4 regions of the Metabacillus litoralis genome follow, and region 1 is predicted to be linked to each of the others. Evidence: riboswitches for the same ligand, from Rfam matches in the RefSeq annotation. Region 1 holds a riboswitch; each other region holds the start of a gene.
What was found. Region 1 has a riboswitch for cyclic di-GMP ahead of D9842_RS22090 (methyl-accepting chemotaxis protein). Riboswitches for the same ligand answer to the same signal wherever they lie in the genome.
Positions count from the first base shown of each region.

Region 2: linked by a shared signal. The riboswitch ahead of D9842_RS18845 (amidase) and the one ahead of D9842_RS22090 (methyl-accepting chemotaxis protein) in region 1 are both predicted to bind cyclic di-GMP.
Region 3: linked by a shared signal. The riboswitch ahead of D9842_RS12190 (anti-repressor SinI family protein) and the one ahead of D9842_RS22090 (methyl-accepting chemotaxis protein) in region 1 are both predicted to bind cyclic di-GMP.
Region 4: linked by a shared signal. The riboswitch ahead of D9842_RS17000 (EAL domain-containing protein) and the one ahead of D9842_RS22090 (methyl-accepting chemotaxis protein) in region 1 are both predicted to bind cyclic di-GMP.

Region 1 is NZ_CP033043.1:4,512,899-4,518,195, reverse strand. Features, by position in the region: gene D9842_RS22095 (non-ribosomal peptide synthetase) at 1-96, opposite strand, end outside; gene D9842_RS22090 (methyl-accepting chemotaxis protein) at 232-1,983, opposite strand; cyclic di-GMP riboswitch class I at 2,288-2,377, opposite strand; gene D9842_RS22085 (DUF3237 domain-containing protein) at 2,793-3,257, opposite strand; gene D9842_RS22080 (MFS transporter) at 3,387-3,953, opposite strand; gene D9842_RS22075 (MFS transporter) at 3,908-4,642, opposite strand; gene D9842_RS22070 (amidase family protein) at 4,700-5,297, opposite strand, start outside.
Region 2 is NZ_CP033043.1:3,847,307-3,852,603, reverse strand. Features, by position in the region: gene D9842_RS18855 (rod shape-determining protein) at 1-998, shown strand, start outside; gene D9842_RS26050 (hypothetical protein) at 1,193-1,348, shown strand; gene D9842_RS18850 (hypothetical protein) at 1,554-1,778, shown strand; gene D9842_RS18845 (amidase) at 2,016-2,906, opposite strand; cyclic di-GMP riboswitch class I at 2,948-3,037, opposite strand; gene D9842_RS18840 (flagellar hook-basal body protein) at 3,240-4,073, shown strand; gene D9842_RS18835 (flagellar hook-basal body protein) at 4,090-4,929, shown strand; gene D9842_RS18830 (DNA-directed RNA polymerase subunit beta) at 4,942-5,226, shown strand.
Region 3 is NZ_CP033043.1:2,449,337-2,454,633, forward strand. Features, by position in the region: gene D9842_RS12180 (DEAD/DEAH box helicase) at 1-922, shown strand, start outside; gene D9842_RS12185 (YqhG family protein) at 948-1,745, shown strand; cyclic di-GMP riboswitch class I at 2,086-2,171, shown strand; gene D9842_RS12190 (anti-repressor SinI family protein) at 2,203-2,349, shown strand; gene D9842_RS12195 (helix-turn-helix domain-containing protein) at 2,450-2,785, shown strand; gene D9842_RS12200 (hypothetical protein) at 3,045-3,254, shown strand; gene D9842_RS12205 (hypothetical protein) at 3,408-4,100, shown strand; gene D9842_RS12210 (PqqD family protein) at 4,100-4,366, shown strand; gene D9842_RS12215 (signal peptidase I) at 4,341-4,832, shown strand; gene D9842_RS12220 (ABC transporter ATP-binding protein) at 4,829-5,297, shown strand, end outside.
Region 4 is NZ_CP033043.1:3,429,353-3,434,649, forward strand. Features, by position in the region: gene D9842_RS16985 (DUF4097 family beta strand repeat-containing protein) at 1-139, opposite strand, end outside; gene D9842_RS16990 (magnetosome magnetite crystal formation protein family) at 170-493, opposite strand; gene D9842_RS16995 (methyl-accepting chemotaxis protein) at 1,053-2,741, opposite strand; gene D9842_RS17000 (EAL domain-containing protein) at 2,950-3,660, opposite strand; cyclic di-GMP riboswitch class I at 3,733-3,820, opposite strand; gene uvrA (excinuclease ABC subunit UvrA) at 3,980-5,297, opposite strand, start outside.

The sequences.
Region 1 (5,297 bases):
AGGGAAAAATTGGTCTGTATGATTAATTCCTGACCATAAGTTCTCATCCTCTACTGATAGTACCTTCACAGGCTTTTGTTTGACTAATGTTGTCATCTATAAACACATCCTACTTATTTATTTGAAAATAACCTTAGTTTTTAAAATGATCCCTCTGCAAAGTTTTTAGCACCAAAAACCTATAGAGACTTTTTCCCTATAGGCCTAGTGAATAATAAAGAATTTTAAGTACTATACTTTTAAAGTTGATACAGCTTCTTCAAGAGTATCAATTACCTTTTTCATATCCTGTGCCGAATCAACAATTGTATCAAATGAAACCTTCTGGGCCTTGATACTATCTGTTAATGAAATAACTGTATCGCTATTTTGTGTTGTTAAATCTGTAAACTGTTCAAAAGTAGCTGTAATTTGTTGATTTTCTGCAGACATTTGTTCTGTTGCTGCAGATATTTCATCCATTTGAGCAGACACATTGCGCGCAGAATCAAGAATATCAGCAAAAAGAATTCCTGTCTCTTTTACAAGAGACACACCAGCGTTCGCGTATTTGACCCCATCATTAATTGAAATAACAGCTTCTTCTGTTTCTTGTTGTATATAATCTATCAATGATTTAATTTTTTCTGCAGAACCTTTTGATTGTTCAGCTAGCTTTTTCACTTCATCAGCAACAATTGCAAATCCTTTCCCATGCTCCCCTGCTCTTGCTGCTTCAATGGAAGCATTTAAGGATAAAAGACTTGTTTGCTCAGAAATACTTGTAATCAGACCAACAATCGAATGAATTTCATTAGAACGTTCATTAAGATTTCGAATAAGTTTTTCGGAGTTTTGAGACGATTGATTAATCAATCCCATTTGTTTTCCTACTTGATCAACTGAGTCACTCCCTTTCATTGCAAGACTCTCAGTTTCTTTCGATCCTTCACTAACATTAGAAATATTACGAGCCACTGTCTCTACTCCAGCAGACAATTGTTGTAATGAAGAGGAAATCTCATAAGCAGATCCACTTTGAGATTCAAATCTTCCTGACATTTCTGACACGTCAGTAGTAATACGATCCATTTTTTCACTAGTATTACTTACAGAAGTGAACAATGAGTCATAGTTACTTGACGTATTCTTCGAAGCAGATCCAATCGAATTAATTAAACTTCTTATATTATCAACCATCACATTAAAGCTTACTGCTACCCTACCTATCTCATCATTCGACTCTTTTAATCTCACATCGTAATTACCTGCTGTGACAGATTCGATCCCACTAGCAAGCTCACCGATCGGTTTATATAGTTTTCCTAATAAGAAATATTCCAGCACAGCAATAACTAAAACGACAATTAATAGAATAATTCCTACAGTCATTAAGATATTTCTTTGGCTATCGACAAAGCTTTGTGCATTAAAGTCCATTCCGTAATAAGCATAAACCTCACCATTTTCATCCACATATGGTTTGGCAACTGTAATCCAAGTTCCTAAACCATCTGAGTAAATATCAGAAACCACTATTTCCTTTTCAGCCGTAAGCTTCTTTACTAGCTTGACAATATTATCAGGCTGACCATACATATCCCCAACTGTTAAATCCGCTTCCGCTTTAAGTATGTCTAATAATTCTGTTGGTGAAGCAACTAAACTCGTTTCTGAACCATTTTCCAGCTCGGTACCAAAGATATAACCTTGTGCAACTGAAGGTTGGTAATTTGATAATTGATCAAAATGACTGATCAAACGCTGAGCAGCTTCACTACTCTCATCATCTGTTTCCATTACTTCCATTACATCTTTAGGATCAATATCCTGTGACCACGTTTCAACAGTTTGTTCAGCATCTGTTACAAGATTCTGTAACATAAACTTAGAATTAACAAAGTAACTTACCCCCGTTACTAAAATAGCAACTAAAGTAGTCGTGATGATACTAAATAAAATACTTTTTGTTTTTAATGATATATTAGAATACCATTTCTTCATTGTTGTACACTTCCCTTAACTTATTAATCAAATTCTATTGCGAAATAACAAAAAATTGCTACAAGTATTCTATCGGCTATATCATCAAATTGCTTAACTCTTTTAAAAATAATCTTTGTTAAACTTGGTTGGTGCTTTCACTGAAGGAAATCGTTTTTGCTGACAGTCAGGGAGTCTAATACCATTCACTTCAATCAACAAAGTAGAAAAATCAACATAAAGCTATAAAATAGCCTAAAAATAAAAAGCTACTTCAATAAGAAGTAGCCCAAAAGAATCACACAATCCCCGTAGTAATTGAATGAAATGCAACTGGCTGACTTATACTTATGTCTAGTATTTAGTCCCTATAGTTTTGCGTCCTATTTTTTCAAATAGTTTGCCTATATTAAATTAGATATATAGCCCTAAGTAATATATCATACTTTTCTCATAATTGGTATACGGAAATAATAATACTGAATATTCCGATAAATAAACGAAGGTGTCATAAGTATAGATTTTGGGACACCTTCCGGGTTATGGTATAGATGCTGTAGATGAATCTTCTGAAATGATTATGCATTAAAAGTAAAAAGGAGTGAGCATCAAGCTACACTCCATAAAGAGAACATTCAAGAAGATATTGAATTGTGCGTATCCACTTTAAGCTGTTTTGCTAATCAAACCGAGGTAACTAAAGAGATGTTACATTTCAAAGCAAACAGTGTTACATTAAACTATTAAAACATTACTGTCTAATTGAAGATCTACTAATTTACAACCCTTCTTGAATACATGGATGTATCATCGCCGTTAAATATCTCATTTTACGTTACACGGTAAAAATTAACAGACACGGCACTTAGCATAGATTTATTTTCTAGTGTCATAGGTGTAGCTTCATCTACCATAGGGGTAATCGTACTTACAAACAGTGATTTGCACAGCCAAGTGTATTTGTCATGTGAAACCTCAAACTTTGGGCAAGTTCTAGCATAACCAGTAGGTGGAAGTTCTTGTAAGTTTATGATCCCGTTGTTCATTACGTAGATAAGTGCGTTGTCATCTGTCTTTAGTGTATATTTAGCTTCTACTTCCATTATTCCATCTGCCCTAATTAACTGCCAGTCAGCTCCACCTGGAACAACTATTCCTTTTAGGTTTTTTCCTTCGAAAGTTCCTCCTGTTATCGGTGCTATATTCCGAATACCGGTTGAGACTGGGCCAATCTCTAATTCTTTGCTAATCGTCACATACGCATGAAATACAAATTCTAATCCAATCGATGACAAGATGAATCAACTCCTCCTAGTTAACTATTATGAAATAGACCCTCGCTTTTAATAGAGTACAAGCCGTAGCCCTCTTAGTTCATAAGGACCTTACCCGACAGGCAGTCCTGACCCTTTGCCAAGTGCTTGTTATTTTGTTTCGGCTATTTTTTCAACGGTAACGGTAGATATGCTGGATTTCTTGACTCTTTGATTAGTCTCAATAAGTCCAAAACTTATGATAGCTACGAGGAAAGTCGCTATCGCGGATACAATCATGACGAAAGAGAAACCATGGACGTCAGCTAAAGCACCTGAACCCCCTACAATAAAGGAACCAAAGATTTCGCCCACTCCAATAATAATAGCGACTGAAGTTGCAGTTAGATGTGGTGGTACCGTTTCTTGAGGAATGACATTAAAAAAAATAGGCGTTAGAGTTCCCAACATTCCACCGAATAACATTAAGAGGATAATCCCGAAAGTACTGACCGGGAAAAAGTATAAACCAAGTGGAGCTAATACTCCTAAAAGGGCGAAAATAATCAATGTCTTTTTTCTACCAAAATAATCTGAAAACATTGGTATACCAATCGTTGTAAGGATTCCCAAAAGCCCCATTGCAGACATTATCATTCCCATTCTTTCAATAGACATCTGCCCTACCGAAGTCAAAAATAGTGGTACATATGAATAGAAAATCCAAATACCTCCCATACCAAAAATTGCAATAAGCATGCAGAGAACATATTTCTATATTTGAAAATGTCGGTAAAACTTGTTTTTTGCTTTTGCTCAGTTTGGTGGATTTTGTCAGGACTTATTTCATTAGTAAACAGATATACTAGTAATCCTAAAATTAAACTAGGAATACTTATGATGACAAACGCCCAATGCCAATTAAGCATAGAAATAGTCTGAGTCACAAGAATTGGACCAAGAGCAACAGCGATAACAGCGACTCCCGCATTGACGATGCCTGCATTTCGTCCAAAGCGTCCCGGGGAAGATGCAGAAGCGATCATTAACATAGCCAACGGATAAATTGGTCCTTCACATACACCGACCAAGAATCGTATGATTAACAGAGAATGATACGAGTTTGCAAGCCCTGATAATGCAGAAAATACAGCGGTTGCCAGGATAGCTGCAATTAATAATGGCTTTCTTTTTCCAGTTTTGTCAGAAATCATACCAATTATAGGCCCTGAAATAGCAAATCCGATTGTTTGCCACATATTGATTTGTCCAACTTGCCCAGTTGTTAATTCCAAATCTCCCACCATAGCAGGGATTATATAGGACAATGCTGATCTATCTAAAAATAAGAAACCCCATGCAAAAAAGATAAGAATGACTAGTCGATACTCATAGAGACGTGATGAATTTGACAGTTGATTTTTCATCCTCTACCTTCCTTTCTTTTCTAGCTAACTTATTTTAAAAATACACATTTGCTTTTGTTAAAATTTAGGGTCAATCGGAGTTGCCATGTTTGACCGTGCTTCTATTATCTCCGCAGCATCAAATAAAGTATCTTCACGAAAACGTCTCCCTAAAAGTTGGACACCATTCGGTAATCCACTTGTTACAGAGGTAGGTACTGAAATAGCTGGGAATCCTAATACAGGAACAGACACCATTGGCCACTGGGCATTTAATAAGCGTTTACTCGCAGAAACACTTTCTATATCTTCATCTTGGAGAAATGCTTGCTCCGTTGAACTAGGGAAAAGAATGAGTGGATATTCTTCTAAGAACTGCTGCAACTGGGCAATAAGTGTACCTCGACGAGCATATCCTTGTTTGTATTTTTCAAGACTAGGTTTACCCCATAATTCTTCAGAAACTTTATAGACATACTCTAAATTCACATTAGCTGCTTTGTCCCCAAATTCTCCAATCATTGGTAAAATTCCACGTAAATCCTCTAAGAGAATTAAAAACCATAGTTTATATGCTTCATAGAATAATGGAAGTTCTACTTCTTCCACAATATAACCGGCATCTTTTAAATACGATGCTGCTGCATCTAGTTCTTGGTTTACGAGTGGATCTGGT
Region 2 (5,297 bases), 670 kb from region 1:
TCGCGAGGGATATTGGTATAGATCTTGGTACGGCAAATGTACTGATTCATGTTAAGGGTAAAGGAATTGTTCTGAATGAACCTTCCGTTGTTGCGTTAGACAAGAATTCCGGAAAGGTTCTTGCCGTTGGTGAAGAAGCAAGACGTATGGTAGGACGTACTCCTGGGAATATTGTTGCCATTCGCCCATTAAAAGATGGCGTCATCGCAGATTTTGAAGTAACAGAAGCAATGTTAAAGCATTTTATTAATAAGTTAAATGTAAAAGGATTATTTTCAAAACCACGCATGTTAATTTGCTGCCCAACGAATATAACATCTGTTGAGCAGAAAGCCATTAAAGAAGCTGCTGAAAAAAGCGGTGGAAAAAATGTATTCCTAGAGGAAGAACCAAAAGTAGCGGCAATTGGCGCCGGTATGGACATCTTCCAACCTTATGGAAACATGGTTGTAGATATTGGCGGTGGTACTACTGATGTCGCTGTGTTATCAATGGGCGATATTGTCACCGCCTCTTCTATTAAAATGGCAGGGGACAAGTTTGATAATGAAATCCTGCAATATATTAAAAGAGAGTACAAGCTTCTAATCGGTGAACGTACAGCTGAAGAAATTAAAATCAATGTTGCAACGGTATTCCCAGGCGCACGTTATGAAGAAATTAACATTCGTGGACGTGATATGGTGACAGGTTTACCTCGCACAATTACAGTAAATTCAACCGAAGTAGAATCAGCACTTCGTGAACCAGTTGCTGCGATTGTACAAGCTGCTAAGAGTGTCTTAGAACGCACTCCTCCAGAACTATCAGCCGACATTATCGACCGCGGCGTGATCTTAACAGGTGGCGGAGCCCTTCTAAACGGCCTTGATCAGCTACTAGCAGAAGAATTAAAAGTCCCAGTATTAGTAGCAGAATCACCAATGGATTGTGTTGCAATCGGAACAGGAATTATGCTTGACAACATGGACAAACTTCCACGCAAAAAATTTGGATAAGTAAACTTTTGAGCCTGTGTGTACAGGCTCTTTTTTTGTCTTGTTTATATTGTTAGTTCTATGAGACTTTTTTGCTGGGGTAGGTTAGGTGGAAATATTTATATTGGGATGAACGACAAAACAGGAGCGGTGGAAGATGGTAGTGTCGTTCATCGTGGGTATGAACGACAAAACAGGAGCGGTGGAAGAGAGTAGTGTCGTTCATCGGGGTTATGAACGACAAAACAGGAGCGGTGGAGAGAGTAGTGTCGTTCATTGGGGTTATGAACGACAAAACAGGAGCGGTGGAAGATGGTAGTGTCGTTCATCGTGGGTATGAACGACAAAACAGGAGCGGTGGAAGAGAGTAGTGTCGTTCATTGGGGTGATGAACGACAAAACAGGAGCGGTGGAAGAGAGTAGTGTCGTTCATCGGGGTTATGAACGACAAAACAGGAGCGGTGGAAGAGAGTAGTGTCGTTCATTAAGGTATGAGGACCAATCCAAGAGCGAAAGAAGAGAAAGATGGTCATCATCCGGTAATGAAGACCATCCCAAGAGTAAAAGAAGAGGAAGATGGTTATCATCCCGGCAATGAAGACCATCCCAAGAGCAAAAGAAGAGAAAGATGGTGATCATGCAGAAATGAAGACCATCCCAAGAGCAAAAGAAGAGGAAGATGGTGATCATGCAGAAATGAAGACCATCCCAAGACCAAAACAAGAGGAAAATAGTCATCATGTAGCTAATGAAGACAATCCCAAGAGCAAAAGAAGAGAAAGATGGTTATCATCCCGTTAATGAAGACCAATCCAAGAGTAAAAGAAGAGGAAGATGTTCTTCATCCTGATAATGAAGACCACCCCAGAGTAAAACAAGAGAAGAAATGGTCTTCATTCACGCCATGAAGACCCACTCACAGATCCAAATTAAGCAAACTGGTCTTCATCGCCACATGATTCCTACACCCCCATCCCATAAAACCCCACAAAAAAAGCATGAACCCACCTAAGTGAATCCACGCCCAAATCCCAATCCCTACTCCAACTCCATCCAACTACCAACATGATGCACAGCAAACCCACCAAAACTTGAATAATCCTGATATTGATCTAAAACAAGTCCTAGCTGATTATTCATTTCGGCCTGACCTTCTTCAAAAAACGTTAAAAATCCGTCACTGCTACCAAGATTCATCGTTTCAACTGCGATCGTTACATCTTTATTAAGCAACACAGCCAGATCCATCTCATATTTCACTAATTCAATAATGCCATTCGGACCAACGGCTTTGTCGCGGTAGGCCATAATGGTCACTTCATCTGTATTTTTCAACGCCCATTCGGCTAGGTTTCCTTTTCCGTGCTTGTTACGGAAGTTCATTTCATCAAACCAAAACGGAATGTCAACAGCGAGGCTGATATCTAATGTTGATGCGGTATTAGCTGCAGCTAAAATGGCTCCTTGGTATTTCAGAACAGCAGCACTATAGTTTGTTGTCCATTGCTCTGTTAAGTATGGCTCAATATCAAGGTGAATTCCGGCGAACTTCTCACCAGCAGCTGCCCCGTTCTGGTAATTACCAACCCAATTTAAAAAGTTCAAAAAGGCTTTATTGTTAGCACCCCAATTTGGTGCTCCATCTAACGCGTAAACATCCATACCTAGCTTTGCAGCTTCACTAATAAAAGTGTGATAGTAGGCAACATCAATACTACGGTCAATCTGCAAAAACACATGTGATACTTGCTTTGCTTCTAAAAACTGCAATGTAGCTTCACGGTCATACACAATTTTACTCGTATCCCAGAGCCATGTTGAATAATCTGGAGCACCCTCAGCTTGTGCTTTATGATTCAAAGCTAGACCTCCTAGTTGAGATCCTAATAAAAATAGTAATGTCAGAAGTACAACCTTCATTTTCATCATTTGCCTCTCCTTTTCATAAGCCCCATGGCCCAAAAAAGGAGCCTGGCAGCTTGGCAGCCGTGCAATGTTATACATTGGGTAGGCCCATAGCTTTGCGTCCTTGCTTTTCAACAAGTTTGCCTTTTTCAGATTTTTCTTCAGTATAAGGGCTTGTCCGGTAAAAAGATATAGGAGTGGTTTCCTATCATTATTATTTCCCTAAAATATAACAGGTAATTTCTGAAAAAATGTAATGAGAAAACAGCCAATGTCCTTTATAATAAATGATAGGGAATTCTGTCGAAAAGAATTCATTTGTACGGTAACAACTATGTGACTAAGGTGGGTGTACAGATGTTAAGAGGTTTATATACAGCAACAGCAGGAATGCTTGCACAGCAAAGACGTACTGAAATGCTTTCAAATAATATGGCTAATGCCAATACAGCGGGTTATAAAGCGGATCAAGCAAGTGTCCGCGCATTTCCCGAAATGCTTTTAAATAGATTGGAAAATAAATCAGTACCAACAACAAATGGTTCAAGATTTGGTCAAGTCACACCAATTGGTTCGATTAACACAGGTGCTTATGTCCAAGAACTACAAAGTACTTTTTCACAAGGTGGTCTTAAAGAGACTGGCTTGTACTCGGATGTAGCTCTTTTAGAAGAGATTATTCCCTTAAATGCAGAAACAAATGTAAAAGGTGCTTTGTTTTTTGCGGTTCAAAATCAAGCAGGAGAAGAGCGCTATACTCGTAATGGACATTTCACACGGGATAATAACGGGATCCTTCTTTCTGGTGGGAATCCGGTTTTATCTACAACTGGGCAGCCAATCTCCATTCAGTCTAGTGAATTCCAGGTAACGCCTGATGGAGAAGTGATTGCGGATGGAGAGTTCGTAGCGCAAATTGATGTTCGTTTTGAAGCGGATGTTCGTAACCTTGTAAAAGAAGGTAATGGTTTATATCGCACATTTAATAATGAAGAACTGCCAACAGCCGTAAACAACGAAAACATTCAATATAATCTAAGACAAAATTACTTAGAAACTTCAACAGTAGATGTTGGACGTACGTACACAGATATGATGACAGCTTACCGTTCGTTTGAAGCGAATCAAAAGGTATTGCAAGCTTATGATAAGAGTATGGACAAGGCCGCGAACGAAATCGGCCGCATATAATAGGGGGTACTAGTAAATGCTACGCTCAATGATAACAGCGACGAATACGATGAGTCAGCTTCAAAAGCAGCTTGATCAAATCGGCCACAATATGGCGAATATTGATACACAAAGCTATAAAAGAACAGAAACTTCTTTCTCTGAGCTTGTACGTCAACAATTTAATAACCAGCCAAACGGAGCGGAGGAAATTGCAGAGCAACGTTTCGGCAGGGAATTAGGAATCAGACAGGGAACGGGAGCTATGCTTAACAGCAGCCTTGTTTTTACACAAGGAAACATGAAGCAAACAAGCAGAGAGCTTGATATTGCCTTTACTCTTCCTAATCAATTTTTACAAATTGACGTTAACGGGGAGATTAATTATACAAGAGATGGTGCATTATACTTATCACCAACAAATGATGGAACAAATCAATTATTGCTAACAACTTCTGATGGGAGTCCGGTTCTTGATGAAAATCAAAATCCAATTCGTTTTAATGATGATTTTCAAAAAATCGTTATTTCTAATGATGGAACGATTTCTACCGTTCAAAATGACCAAACAGAAGCACCACAAGAATTTCAACTCGGTGTTGTCCAAGTGGATCGCCCGCAAATGTTAATCCAAAACGGAAACAATCGTTATGGATTAAAAGATTTAGGCGGCATTCCGTTAAATGAAGTGTTAACGTTTCTAGAAGGTGAGCTGCGCGGCGATGTAGCGATGGAGCAAGGGGCACTTGAAATGTCCAATGTTGACTTATCCAAGGAAATGACCGATTTATTAATCTCACAGCGTTCTTATCAGATGAATGCAAAATCGGTTACACTTGGTGACCAAATGCTGGGATTAATAAACGGCGTAAGATAGGAGTTTAGTCTATTGGTAGCTAAAGAAACGACGAAACCGATCAGTCGAGAAGAAGTGAAAAAGGCCAAAAAGTCTAAAAAAGAACAAGAGAATCATGAGGAAAGCCGCCAAAAGGTGAGTGTTCGAGTGCGTTTGCTCCCTATTTGGGCAAGGGTCCTGCTTGTTTTAATTCTTATGGTTGTAAGCACAATCGCTGGACTTATCGTCGGCTACGGAGTCATTGGTAGTGGCGAGCCAAAGGATGCCCTCGAAAAATCGACTTGGCAGCACATCATTGACTTGGTTGAAAAAGAATAAAGGTCGGGATATACTGGTTAAAAGGAAGGTGAAAGCCTTCCTTTTGTCGTACATATACATAGTGACGATTT
Region 3 (5,297 bases), 2.1 Mb from region 1:
AGTAATGATTCGAAACCGTCGTGGAGACACCGGCATTGACTGGCCAAAACGGAATGTTGAAACAGTTCCGATTGAGTTTTCCGAAACCGAGCAAAACCTTTATGACACGATAACAGCTATAAAATCGTCTTCACAATATGCAGCAAATGCATTTTCGATCATGACACTCCAACGTGAAGCGTGCAGCAGTCGTGAAGCCGTTTATATGACTTTGAAAAAAATGTTGGATTTGCCGGAAGAAGAGGAAGCTGCTCTACCAAATGAGGTTATTAAAGATATTATGATGGCGATAGACGGTGTAACACAAAACTCAAAAGCTCTGAAAGTTGTAGAGTTAATCAAAGAAATTGACGATAAAGTTATTATCTTTACTGAATACCGTGCTACTCAGTTTTATTTACAATGGTTTCTACAACAAAACGGTATCAGCTCTGTTCCCTTCCGCGGAGGTTTTAAGCGAGGCAAAAAAGACTGGATGAAAGAACTATTCAAAAACCGTGTTCAAGTACTAATCGCAACCGAAGCCGGTGGTGAAGGGATTAACCTACAATTCTGTCATAATATTATTAACTATGATTTACCATGGAATCCAATGAGGCTGGAACAACGGATCGGACGTATCCACCGCTTAGGACAAGAACATGACGTAAACATCTACAATATGGCAACAAGAAACACTGTTGAAGAACATATCCTGACTCTTTTATATGACAAAATTAACTTATTTGAAAAAGTCATCGGAGATCTTGATGAAATTTTAACTCGACTAGAAATCAAAAACTTTGACGAGCATATTCAAGACATTATGATCAATTCAAAAAGTGATCGGGAAATGAAGATTAAGATGGAAAATTTAACATCCATTCTTGATTATGCCCAACACTCACAAGAACAACGAAAAGCGGCTAGTGGTGACAAATAAATTTTTCTGAAAGGTGGCGAAAAGCATGCAACAAGAGCAAATTCACAGCTATTTAGAAAGCTTCTTCACAGCCAATTCCTGTGACATCATTGAAAAAGGCCAAGGCTACATGACCGTTCAGCTAACCATTGAAATGGACAAGGAATTAATGAACCGCCCTTTCTACTGGCATTACCTTGAAAAAACTAACGGTGTTCCAAACCCGATGAAGCTCACACTGATCACAGACCAAAATCGTGCTCCAAGTGATCTTAAAGGCGAGGTCATGCACTTCGGTGCCCCCCGCCTTCACCAAATTTTTCGTTCGACAACAAATTTAGGTAGCTATATCCGACTTTTTGAGCAGGTCAAAGAACCAGGTGGAAACATCCCACTACACCCTTGGATTGGTGTTAACATTATAGTTTCCTATCAGTGTGACATGAAAAAAGATCAGCTCTATTCGATTGGATTACATTTGGTAAGTGGGACTTTAGTAGAAAACTTTCAAGAAAAACTTGAGAAATTGGAGCTAACACCGAAGATCCCAGACCTTTGTTTTACCATGACACCGTTAATCAAACCCCAAAGTGGACTTAAACGGATTGAGCAGTTTATTATGCAATCTATTCATGAACAAGATCATTCCTGGGCGGATAAAGCACGCGAAAGATGGAATGAGGATTTGAAGCTTTTGGATCATTTTTATGAAGATATGGATGAGAAGCCCGATTGTTATGAGGTGGAAAAGGAAGCGTTGAGGGAGCTTTATGAACCGCAGATCAATATTTCGGTCCAAAATGGAGGGGTTTTTTATTTGACTCCGCAGGGGATATTTAAATAGTATTACGAAATGACAATCGGTACCGATTGTCATTTTTTGTAAAAAAGTAAATTTTGTTCGACAAAAATTCAATTTTAGACACGACTTCTTATATTAATAATATGTAAACAAAAACCCCTTAACATATTATAACCCCCCCTAAACAGACAACAAATCAGGACTAATTACCCGTTTAATATTACAGTAAAATTAAAAAAACCATCAATTAAAGAAATTTTTCCTTATCGACACCATTCTGCACACTTTCTAAAAATTCCCTTTTATAATAAGAATAGTTAATAAGACAGACATTTTTCAAGGACTTTTGCAACGTTAGGTTAGTCATTCAGTGACAATATAATCAGTTCAAAGGCAAACCTATTGAAAAATAGGGACGCAAAGTCACAGATCTTCAGTATTAAAAACTAAGATGGCTGGGCTGCCTGGAATACAGGAGTATTTTAGGAGGATGAGATAGTTGAATAATGAAACGATACACAATCTTATTAAAGACAGACAGCTTGACCACGAATGGGTTGAATTAATTTTAGAAGCATTGGAAATTGGTATTAGTGTAGAAGAAATTAAAGAATTCTTTATTAAGATGGGAAGTCCTGCTGTTTAACTCATTCTTACATAAAATTTTTTTAGAAAACCGTTCTCCATATCAAACAAATCCCTTCTTTATATGTTATAATAGCATTATTAAAGGAAGGTGACTTGACGTGATTGGCCCACGAATTAAAAAATATAGAACCCAAAAAAACCTATCATTATCCGAACTAGCAGAACGAGCAGGAGTTGCAAAATCATATTTAAGTTCGATTGAGCGCAATCTCCAGTCAAATCCTTCTGTTCAGTTTCTGGAAAAGGTGTCATCTGTACTCGGTGTATCGGTAAATACCCTCCTAAATGAACAAAATGAAACGGATCCCGAAGAACTTGACTTAGAATGGACAAAACTTGTTCAAGATGCGATGAAATCCGGTGTGTCTAAAGAACAGTTTAAGGAATTTTTGGAGTTTAACAAGTGGAGACTTCAGAATGATCCTGATAAATGAGGGCATGGTTGGTGGCTTAGGCTGCTGATTGTGCTTTTTTGTTTTTATGTTGTTTGTTATAGTGAACGAAAAATATATCCTTCTTTTCTATAATTCCATCCTTTCTACAGAATATACTTGTCGAAAATTAGGACTTTTCTTTTAGTAATTAGATATATATAATGTTATTGAGAACAACAAAGTGTATAACGAACTATAACAAGCAGATTTCATCACTCTGTTTGTTCTTTATAAAGAATAAACAGGAGGTGAGAAATAAATGACCCTAAAAACAAGTGATAATCGTCCGTTGGTTTTGGACCATCAGGCGATTCGGTTTGAGACTGCTCAGAGTTGGAATCCTGGAAAAGGTAATACGAACCATCCCGGAACAGGAAATGATGGAGTAAACTGGCCAGGAAATAATCCAAATCCTACTCCAGGAGGGGCTGGAGCACCTGGTAAAGGTGCTGAGAATAGACGTAAGTAATATCAATCTTTTCAGGAGGTCTTCTTCTTTGACCTCCTATTTGGGAAATGAGGAAAAGTTAAAATGTATTACTCACATATAAAAATAGCAGAACACAAACTGGTAGTTTCTAGTTATTCAACTAAAATAGTAAACTTAGTTAAGGAAAATTTTATGGATGAAATTAATGAAGATATTAAACCAAATCTCTCAGTCCATATAGATGATGGATACGGGATTCCATTCAATGGGTATGAAGTATCCATTACCAAAACCAAAGAATACATTTCTTTTAAGCGTTCTGACTACATTATCCGCATAGATAATTTATACAGAAACGCAATGATCTGGGTACATGATGAACTTGCTTTAAAACATGCTTTAATGAATTTGTATAGCTCTTTTATCGTCTATCATAATTGGGGAATCCTACTTCATTCTTCTTGTGTTATTGATAACGACAATGCACATATTTTTTCCGGACATTCTGGTGCGGGGAAATCTACAGCTGCAAGACTTTCTTCACCAAGGGAATTATTATCTGATGAGGCATCTATTATTAAAATTTCCCCTGACAGTGTAACTGTCTTCGATTCCCCTTTTAGAAGTGAATTAAATAGTAAATGCATAAATACATCATTTGAGTTAGGGAGTATTCAACTACTACATCAATCTCTAAAGAATAAAAGAGAACAAATACAAAAATCAAACAGCATGCTACATTTAATGGACAAAGTCTTTTATTGGGATGATTCTCCCAAGGAGACTACTAAAATCTTTCATTTGCTCCATTACCTAGTACACCAAGTACCAATCTATGACCTCCATTTTCAAAAAAACAATACCTTTTGGGAGATGATCTCATAATGACACAGTATATCAAAAAAAGTGATTATGAAGCTGTTCAGCTTGATGATCAGTGGATTATATTAAATACAGACCAATTTACAGTAACAAAATTAAATGATTTGGGTGGATATTGCTGGTCTTTACTTGACTCACCTCAAACTGTTGAAAGGATGACGCAATTGATTGAGGAAAAATATATTTTAGATAATAACTCCCTTTCTTCTAGTATACAAGAATTTCTACAAGAGTTAATAGAATATGGATTGGTCCAACATGCAGTTTAATCAAGATACTGTCGAGTTATTACTAATAACTATAAAAAAATACGGTTGGATAGATCTACCCTCGTATGGTACTAGCATGTACCCTTACATAAAAAAAGGAAACATATGTCGATTTGTTCATTTTGATGAAATGAACGTTAAAAAAGGAGACATTTTACTTTATCATACAAACTCTGGTCAATTAATAGCCCATCGATTACTTTCTGTTCTAAAACAAGATAATAATCAGAAACAATTTGTTTTAAAAGGTGATACAAATCTATGTACAGATGAGCCTATTAATCAAAATCAAATAATAGGTAAGCTCATCACAATCCAAACTACAAAAAGTAAGAAATACACAAATAAGTTCCCCTCCATTGCCTGGAGCAAGTTCATATTATCTTTTCCAATTGTTTCAAGGCTACTAAGATACTATCTGTCAGTAGAATATCAATACAAAAATCGTTCGGGAGTCTCTACATGATAACTGATAAACTATCATCTATCTTAAAGGAAATAAATTTAAAAGGAATCAAGAGAACCTTTCAGTTATTAGGTCCATATATCCTTTCTAGCTGGAAATCGTATACTGGACTTATCGTTATTTTATTCGCAGATATTTTTTTAACTATCGGTTTTGCTTGGTTCTTTGGAACAATTACAGATGCAGCAGTATCTGGGGAATTCGATAAAATTAAATCCTTACTGCTTGTTGTATCAATCCTAATTGTTAGCAGCCAAATAGTTACCTTTTTTAATACCTATTTAGAATCCTATGTAACAAGTAAAATAAAAAGAGATCTAAAGGAATATGTCCTAAAACAAATTATGTTGTTACCCACTAGTAAACTGTCAAAAATCCGTACTGGTGAACTAATGACTCATTTTACAAATGACATTAATTGTATTGATGGTGTAATTGGTAGTAACCTTATATACCTTATTCAAC
Region 4 (5,297 bases), 1.1 Mb from region 1:
CCTCAGTTGAAAGAGCTGTTATTTTCTGTTCCTTCACTTTTTCTTCATTTTCCAATGATTCTATTAATGAAAGAGCCTCAGCTGCAGATAGTTTCCCTTCTTCTACCAACTTTAAAATTCTTATTTTTTGATCCTTCATGAACATTCCTCCTCAGAAATTTTTTGTTTTTTAATCCCTAATTAAAAGCTGTATTCCTTTTACAATGTTCCAAATCCCAACAATCAAATTAATCAAACCAACAAAAAGAAATCCAAAAATGAAGGTCAAAAATATTCCCTCCTGAGAAGAGTCAGCTCCTGCTGAAAAGAAGAGCACCATGACCACAACGATCACTGACAAAAACGGTATGATATGTGACACGAGTGCTTTTTTCGCATGACTCTTAACTTCCAACTGATCAACAATAAAGTAAATTGCAATCGGTAACAAAAACGGCGCAAAGAACACGCTAAAGTAATTCAAAGCTGCTAAAAATCTATTTGTTTTATCCATTTGTTCTTTTCACTCCCTTATCATTAATACGTATGAAAAGATAAGAGGTTTCAGGCTTTGATATGTATTTTTTCTATTTCCCTCAATTTTTTATGATCTACATAAAGTTTGAAGAGCACTACCCTTTAACTTTTTATATGTATTCGTCTTACTTGAAGACCATGCAAAATTGGTATATGATGGATATAAAAACATATACTAAAAGACGATTGGTGAACGTACACCAACCGCCTTTCATTGTTTCAGTTACTCCGCAGTGCAAGTTGCGGTGGCTGAGGCTTGTAGAACATAATACGATTAGCTCACTTCCTTCATCGCCAAATGTCAGGGTGGGCTAGTCGTTTTTATTTCCGCTGTTTCCTGTTGCGGCTATAATCGAAACGACCAGAGCGGCAAATGCAATCATCGTATCCAACTCTTCACGCGTGATGTACAAGGCATCACCCCCGATCTGCCCCGGGAGTAACCACCGCAGCCCAACCCCTGCATAGTAACTTGTTATATTATACCATTTTTAGAAGCTGCTTTTTATCTCACTATTTTCCTATCTACTGCTAAATTATAATTTAAATTTATTGACAACTACCTTTAATTCCTCAGCCATTTGCGCAAGAGCTTGAGCTGATGCATCAATTTCTTCCATCGAAGCCAATTGTTCTTCAGCTGAAGCTGCTACCTCTTCAGAGCTTGCCGCATTAGCTTGGGAGAGTTGAGATATTTCCATAGCTGAATTGGTAATTTCATCAATGCTAGCCGATATTTGTTGAACAGTTGCTGTTACCTGTTCAATTTGTGGTGTCATATTTCTTGTACTAGAAAGGATTTGCGTGAACTTATCAGATGTTTGTTCTGATACTTTTACCCCTTCCTCAACATTCGTGACAACTTCATTCATGATGTTCACTGATTCATCAGTATCTTTTTGGACTAAGGCAATTAACTCTGCAATACTTTTTGTAGACACTTGTGATTGCTCAGCTAATTTTCTTACCTCATCTGCAACAACAGCAAAACCTTTACCATGCTCACCAGCTCTAGCTGCTTCAATCGCTGCATTTAAGGCTAATAAATTTGTTTGTTCAGCAATACCGCTGATCACATCTAATATCGAGCCAATTTCTTTTGATCGTTTTGATAATGAGGTCACTTTTTCGTTTGAACGACTAATAGACTCAGAGATAAACTTCATTTGTGCCAAATTATTTTCAACAAACGTTCCACCTTCCTCGGCTTCTTTTGTTGTTTGTCGTGATAGTTCAGACACATTTGCTGAGCTTTCAGAAATATGTTGAATTCCTTGTAAAACCTCTTGTAATGAAGTTGTGTTGCTTTCTAATTTTGTTGTGGTTTCTTCAGCCCCACTTGAAATCTCCTGAATTGCAGATGAAACAGTTTCTGATGCTCTACTTGATTGTTCCGCACTTGCATTCAATTGCTCTGCTGATGCCGCTACTTGATCAGAGCTTGTATAAATCGAACTAATCATTTCTTTTAAGTTATCTGTCATTTGTTCAAAAGACTCATTTAGATAATAGATTTCATCTCTACTCTTAATCTTTAATTTTTCGACGTTTAAATCTCCAGCTGCTACTTGCTTTGCCATGTTTCCTAATTTTACAACAGGTCGTGATATGAAGATGGAAATAACAACACCACATGCAATAGCAAATAATAGGGCAAAAACACTTAAAATCACTACTTTCACTCTTGCGTTATCTGATGATTCATGTGTTTCCTTATATCGAACATCTAATATTTCTTTTAACCAATTATGCATTGAAAGGGTATCTTCTGTTAGACGAGTGCTTATAGGAACAATTTGCGCTAGTCCCTTATCAATAGCTTTCTCTTTATCAACCAAACTTTCATCCAGAATTTGATTTGCCTTTTCTCTAAACTCAATATTCGAGTTCTCAATTGAATTTAAACGATCAACCGTTTCCTGCAAAGTGGATAATTCTTTCCCTTTTAAAATTGCCGCATTAATACGATCATTTGCTTCATTCATTTTGTCTCGATAGCTATTATCACCATATAGCAAAAATGCACGATAATATCCAGATTGTTGCGCTGAATCGGTTTGAATCGATTGAGTAATTGCACGTATCTCAGTAACAGTTTCAACAATATAATTGTATGATTCATTTGACTGCTTCATATTGGAATATGACACATATGAAGCGATCCCAAAGATCAATGAGACGATTAGGAAGCTTCCTATTAATTTCCGTTTGATTGTTAATTTCATGATGTAAATATCTCCTTTTGTCTGATTTAGTAAAAAACAAAAAAACACCTTTAATCCAAGCATGTACATCTTGGAATTAAACGCGTTATTAGCAAGTGGCAGGATCGCTACCCTTATACCAATATCTCTTCCTTATACAAAACTAAATATTATAAAGTAACAGGGTCGCTATTCTTTCCTAATATTTACTTCATTCTTAAGTTTTTGATTAGCCATTACTAACATCAGCATAATTGCTTAATAACTGCGGTCTCCCTAGTAAAAAACCTTGGCCTAATGGAACGGATAGGCTTTGAGCTATCTGTAAGTCTTCCACTGTTTCTATGCCTTCGAGAATGACAGTATTATTATATCGTCTGCAATAGTCTAATATTAAATAGATAAATGCTTGTTTTTTTTCTGACCGGTGCAAATCTTGGGAAAAATAGCGATCGAGTTTTATATATTCGGGGTCAAGCTCAATAATATCTTGTATATACGCTTTACCCTTTCCTACATCATCAAATGCAATACTAATACCATAATTTCTTAAAATAGCAATTCTCTCTTTTAATTGTGCAAGATCTCTAACAGTCTCAACCTCTGATAATTCAAATGTGATAGTTCGACTGGATAGCAACTTTTCTGTAGCTAGCTTGTTTATAAAATCCAGAAATTCATGATGGAAAATAGTTGATGGAAAAATGTTTAGAAATAGCTTTTCTTTTGATTCATTCGGGCGAAACATTTTAAGAGCTTTGTAAACGGACTGAGTATCTAGTTGATATAATTGATTGTTTATGATTGCTTGTTGAAAAAATAATTCCGGATTAGAAAAATCAGTAGATCTTAGAAGTCCCTCATAACCAATCCTTTTCTTATCCTTTAATGAAAAAATAGGTTGAAAATGATGATAGATGTTTCCTTCGTTGATCGTCACGTAAATCCCCCCTTTGTTAGAAAAAAAGTGAACGAGAAGAATACTCGCTCACTTTACAATAGTAAAATATTCTCCGGCGGCTAGGCTACCATAGTAGATGATCTACCTTAGGTCCTTGGCTTTGCGCCCTTATCTTTCAATAAGTTTGCCTTTATCATTTTGTAGGTCTATTATACCACAACAAATTATTACAATTTCACCAACCGTTCGACAAATAATGACATTTTTCCCATTTACTATATTAACTCTACTTCTTAGTTATTAAAAATAGAAAAAGAGGCTGAACATATCATTCAGCCTCTACCTCAAATTAACCAAATTAACTTTGCGCTACTTCTTCTTTTTCTTTAATCAGATTTCTCATTCGCTCACGATCGCGCTCTATAATTGGCTTTAAATATTTACCTGTATAAGATTGTTCGTTATTCATAATATCCTCTGGTGTACCAAAGCCTACGATCTGACCACCTTTGTCTCCACCTTCAGGACCAAGATCAACAATATAATCGGTACCTTTAATAACATCAAGGTTATGCTCGATGACAAGAACGGTATCACCATTATCCACTAGGCGTTGAAGAACTTTTAAGAGTCTTGCGATATCATCAACATGTAAGCCAGTTGTCGGTTCATCAAGGATGTAGAGTGATTTACCTGTTGAACGTCGGTGCAGTTCTGATGCAAGCTTCACCCTCTGTGCTTCCCCACCGGAAAGTGTCGTTGCGGGTTGACCAAGAGTAATGTAACCAAGGCCTACATCAAAAATCGTTTGCAGCTTTCGTTTAATCTTAGGAATATTTTCGAAAAACGTTACTGCATCTTCGACTGTCATTTCTAAGATATCAGAAATGTTTTTCCCTTTGTAGGTAACTTCCAATGTTTCACGGTTGTATCGTTTCCCATGACAAACTTCACATGGGACATACACATCAGGTAGGAAGTGCATTTCAATTTTAATAATTCCATCTCCACGGCAGGCTTCACAACGTCCACCTTTAACATTGAAGCTGAAGCGGCCTTTTTTATAGCCTCTAACCTTTGCCTCATTTGTTGTTGCAAACACATCACGTATGTCATCAAATACACCTGTATATGTTGCAGGATTGGATCGCGGTGTCCGACCGATCGGTGATTGATCAATATCAATGACCTTTTCAAGTTGTTCAATTCCCTTAATTTCTTTGTGCTCACCTGGCTTCGCCTTAGCATTATGGAGCTTTTGCGCTAGAGATTTATGCAGTACTTCATTGACTAATGTACTCTTACCTGATCCTGAAACACCAGTAACAGCGATAAACATCCCTAGCGGAAATTTCACATTCACATTACGCAGATTATTTTCTTTTGCACCTTTAATTTCAATATATCGGCCATCAGGTTTTTTACGCTCGTATGGTAAAGGAATAAACTTTTTCCCTGATAAATATTGACCTGTTAATGAGTTTTCATCACTCATGACTTCTTCAGGTGTGCCTGCCGAAATAACCTGTCCACCATGAATGCCTGCTCCAGGACCAATATCAATTAAATAATCGGCAGCAATCATTGTATCTTCATCATGTTCAACAACAATTAGTGTATTTCCGATATCACGCATATTTTGTAGTGTCTGAATGAGACGGTCGTTATCACGTTGA